2 regions of the Pararhizobium sp. O133 genome follow, and region 2 is predicted to be linked to the other one. Evidence: predicted binding sites of a transcription regulator. Region 2 holds the regulator's gene; the other holds the start of a gene.
The links. The regulator LexA, encoded in region 2, represses DNA repair genes until DNA is damaged. The targets are predictions, from matches to a motif close to TGTTCNNNNTGTGTTCNG.
Positions count from the first base shown of each region.

Region 1: the regulator LexA is predicted to act here: its motif matches at 1,580-1,597, upstream of parE (DNA topoisomerase IV subunit B).

Region 1 covers NZ_CP196426.1:3,123,128-3,125,533, reverse strand. Annotated here, with positions in the region: gene parE (DNA topoisomerase IV subunit B) at 1-1,368, opposite strand, end outside; gene ACST81_RS14890 (alpha/beta hydrolase) at 1,604-2,406, shown strand, end outside.
Region 2 covers NZ_CP196426.1:2,858,192-2,860,597, forward strand. Annotated here, with positions in the region: gene ACST81_RS13690 (hypothetical protein) at 1-90, shown strand, start outside; gene ACST81_RS13695 (hypothetical protein) at 166-513, opposite strand; gene lexA (transcriptional repressor LexA) at 766-1,479, shown strand; tRNA gene ACST81_RS13705 (tRNA-Cys) at 1,756-1,829, shown strand; gene ACST81_RS13710 (hypothetical protein) at 2,096-2,314, opposite strand.

The sequences.
Region 1 (2,406 bases), 260 kb from region 2:
GCGCAGTTTGCGCACCGCCGATTTGCGTGAGACTTCCTTTTCCTTGCGGCGGCGCACGCGCTCGTCGGCGCGCTCGATCACCCATTCCAGCAGTTTCTGCGCTTCGCCCGGATTGTCGGCGAGGAAGTGGTCGAAGGGATCGCGCAGCGCGTTCTCGACGATGCGCTGCGCTTCGACGGTCGCCAGCTTGTCCTTGGTCTGGCCGACGAATTCCGGCTCGCGGATGAAGACCGACAGCATGCCGGCCGCCGAGATCATCACGTCTTCGGTGGTGACGATCGCCGCCCGCTTGTTCTGGGTCAGTTCCGCATAGGCCTTGAGGCCCTTGGTCAGCGCGATGCGCAGACCCGCCTCATGCGTGCCGCCTTCCGGTGTCGGAATGGTGTTGCAATAGGAATGCACGACGCTGTCGCCGCCATACCAGGTGACGGCCCATTCGAGCGCCCCATGGCCGCCGGTCTTTTCCGTCTTGCCGGCGAAGATTTCGCGCGTGACGGTGAATTCCTTGCCCATCGTTGCCTGGAGATAGTCCTTGAGACCGCCGGGGAAATGAAACACCGCCTTTTCCGGCGTGTCCGTTCCCTCGACCAACGAGGGATCGCAGGACCAGCGAATCTCGACGCCGCCGAACAGATAGGCCTTGGAGCGCGCCATCCGGAACAGGCGTGCCGGCTCGAACTTCATGTGCGCGCCGAAAATGTCCGGGTCCGGATGGAACTTGACCTTCGTGCCGCGCCGGTTCTGGACGTCGCCCAGTTCCTCGAGCCCGCCCTGCGGAATACCGCGCGAAAAACGCTGGCGATAGAGTTTTCGGTTACGCGCGACTTCGACTTCCAACACATCCGAAAGAGCGTTGACGACCGAAACGCCGACGCCGTGCAAACCGCCGGAGGTCTCATAGACCTTGCTGTCGAACTTGCCGCCCGCATGCAGGATGGTCATGATGACTTCGAGCGTCGATTTGCCGGGGAATTTCGGATGGTTCTCGACCGGGATGCCGCGGCCATTATCGGTGACGGACAGGTAGCCTTCGGCGTCGAGATGGACGTCGATGAAATTGGCGTGGCCAGCGACGGCCTCGTCCATCGAGTTGTCGATGACTTCGGCAAACAGGTGATGCAGCGCCTTTTCGTCGGTGCCGCCGATATACATGCCGGGACGACGGCGCACCGGCTCCAGCCCTTCGAGCACCTCGATCGCCGAGGCATTATAATCGCCGGTATCCGCCTTCAGCGTTGTCGACGCGCCACTGCGCTGTTCGGCAACGAGCGCCGCGACAGGCGCTGTGATCGGCTTGGGCACCACGGGCTCGGTCGCAGGCTTGGGCACCAGGGGCAAGGCTGAAAAGAGATCGTCGCTGTCGGTCATAGTCTGTTCAGGGTACTTTCCGTGTGGCGGCCCGGTCGATATGGGACAGGGCCACATGAATATCTGCGCGAATCGGCCAATTTCTGCCAGACTCATTCTGCCAGAATATGGGCGTCGGAGCGACCGGTGGTCATTCTTGTGCCTGCAGATGCGCCGATCAAGCCTTCAATAAACCCAACTGTTGCGTTGCGGAAGGTCCGATGGCAAGGCTTGGATCAAAAGAGGAACATCGAGAATGCACCTGTCCACAGCTCATTTGATATTTCGGACCCTTCCGGTGCTGATCCTGGCGGCCATCCTGTCCGGTCCGGTCGCGGCCGCCCCGTTGAAGCCGTTCAAGGACGAACTGTTCTCCTATGGTACGGTGCTCGAAACCGGCGATAATGGCGACTATCTGGTGATCGACTATGACAAGATGCGCGATCTGCACGGCCGCGACGAGATCCCCGAGCGCAAGGTGACGCGCCCCTATGTTTCGCTCGGTGTGAAGAATGAACAGTCCTTCGAAACCGTCGAAGCCGGCGGGCGCAGTGTCGATGTCGTCCGCGTCGGCCGGGAGAGGGGCGCTGCCTTCACCGTCATCTTCATTCACGGCCGGGGCGGCGACCGGCGTCTTGGCGCCAACGACTGGATCTTCGGCGGCAATTTCAACCGGCTGAAGAACCTCGCCGTCGGCAATGGCGGCGTCTATTATTCCGCAAGCGTCCGCTCGTTCGATGATGCCGGCGTCGCCGATATCGCCGCGCTGATCGGTTACGCGCAGGCGCAGTCGCCGGGCCGGCCGATCGTGCTGTCCTGTGCGTCGATGGGAAGCATCGTCTGTTGGGGAATTGCGCGCGATCCGGCAGCGTCCGCGGCGCTGAAGGGCATGATGATCATGGGTGGCCCCTCCGACCCGCAGTTCAAGGACAGCGCGGCCTACAAGCGCAAGCTGCCGGTCTTCTTCAGCCATGGCGGCGCCGACAACGTCTATGCCGCCATCGGCCAGGTCAAATTCTATCGTGGCCTCAAGGCGGCGGGCTATCCGACGCGCCTGGT
Region 2 (2,406 bases):
ATCGTCCTCTCGCATGATCTTGCCTTCGTGCGCCGCCAGCGGCGACGGCTATCGGTTTGGTGGGCTCGCAGGCGCCAAACCTCAACCTGAACGAATGCACTATTTGTCCACGTCAAACGCCCCGCCTGATCGGGCAGGGCGGGGCTGCAAAGCACGTGCCAACGTTTATCGATCCGTACCAGTCTGCGGCGTCGGATCCTTGTCGGTCGGCGCAGTCTGCATCTGCTCACCATTCGTCGGCGTGTTGTCCACGGTACCCTGGTTGGCGGGCGCTGCCTGATCCTCGGCAGGGGCAACCTGCTGCGTCTGGGTCGCCCCGTCATTGTCGGTCGCTTCACCAAACATCTCCACCCCGGCCCAGGCGATGGCAGCCAAAAGCAGACCGCCGATCAACACCATCAACACCGGACGCCCAAGAAGACCCTGCCGCGCCTCGATACCGGTTACCCGGACCGTCCGGTTGGTATCCTTCGTCGAGACGCGATCGCCGCGTTCGTCCACATAGCCTGCCATGTCTGCCTCCTGTGTGCGGGCGATGCGCACCGCCCATTGTCGCTAGGATGTTCCTGCAACGGTCGCGACACGGCAAAAGTTCCCAAAAAGAAGCCCAAGACTGGTGAGTCTCGCGCGCAACAGCCCGCCGGCTTCATCGCCCGCGCCGAATATTGTTGGAAACATTCAAATATTTTGAGGGGGCTTGCGGAACACATATGGAACATATAGTGTTCGTTCTTGCTTTGTTTCTCGACTTTGGAGTGATCGTTCATGCTGACTCGCAAGCAACAGGAATTGCTTCTGTTCATTCACGAAAGAATGAAGGAATCCGGCGTGCCTCCATCCTTTGATGAAATGAAGGATGCTCTGGATCTCGCCTCGAAATCCGGCATCCACCGACTGATCACGGCGCTTGAGGAACGGGGCTTCATCCGCCGCCTGCCCAATCGCGCACGCGCACTGGAGGTCATCAAGCTGCCGGAAGCCTATTCGCCAAGCCTCCAGCCCAAGCGCGGCTTTTCGCCCAGTGTTATCCAGGGCAGCCTCGGCGCCTCCGCCGAAAAGCCGGCGCCTGCCAAACCTGTCGCGGCCAACAGCGATAGCGTGACGGTCCCGGTCATGGGGCGGATCGCCGCCGGCGTGCCGATCTCCGCCATCCAGAACAACACGCACGATATTTCCGTACCGATGGAAATGGTCGGGGTGGGGGATCATTACGCGCTGGAGGTCCGAGGCGATTCGATGATCGAGGCCGGCATCCTCGACGGGGACACGGTCATCATCCGCAACACCAATACCGCCAGCCCCGGCGAAATCATCGTGGCGCTCGTCGATGACGAGGAGGCGACCCTGAAGCGCTTCCGGCGCAAGGGCGCTTCCATCGCACTCGAAGCCGCCAATCCGGCCTACGAGACCCGGATATTCGGTCCCGACCGGGTGAAGATCCAGGGCAAGTTGGTGGGCCTCATTCGCCGCTATCACTGATCAGGGCAAGCTTCGACGCATTTCGGTTCACTCGCTTCAAGCAGCCGCGACGTCGGTTGGACGGTCTGGCAGGAGGTCAGGTGCACTGAGCCTTATGGGAAATGATTTGCGCGGGTTTGTGTACGACGGCTTTCGTGGTGGAGAGGCTTCTGTGGAGAATGTTCGGAAAACATCATGTCGGAAAATGAACGCGGCCGTTTTTTCGGAATTATTCTCTTGCGGTTTGTCTAGGATCATTCTAAACCGCCGCCACGGTTCGATTATTCGAGCTTGAGAGGCCTCGTGGCGGAGTGGTGACGCAGAGGACTGCAAATCCTTGTACCCCGGTTCAATTCCGGGCGAGGCCTCCAAAATTTTCCACGTAAATATAATCGGTCGGTCGTATTTACCGATTGTTTATTCTGAGCAATCGTTTCAGGTGTTCTGAAACGATGCGTCACGTGCGGCTCCACCAATTTTGACGCCATCTTCGTGGCTACGGCCGTTCTCATGACCGCAAAACGTTTCTCCAATTCCGACCGGAGTCGAAGATTGAGACATACGTTTCCATTGCCCGCCCCAAGGCGGGGTAGTCAAAGGATGAAACGATCCGATGGTCTGAGCGGACCGTATCAGCTCAATGATAATAGAAGCAGGCGCAGTCGGCCTGGCTGTCGTCCGGCGCGCTCCAGACGCGAACGGCGAGCTTCTTGGCAGTGCCGGTTTCATCCAGCCTCAGGCCGAGCAGGGATGTAGCGGCAAGCTTCGGATTGACGGCATCGATCTCGACAATGGTGCCGACCTGATGGACGCCAAGTTTCGGGGTCCAGGTAAAAAACTGCACGCTGTAATGCATTGCGTTCTCCTTTACCGCGCTTTTTTGGGGGAACTCGAACATCACAAACCGCACAGCCGACGCGACTAACCAGCGGCGAGGGCGCCGCGCAG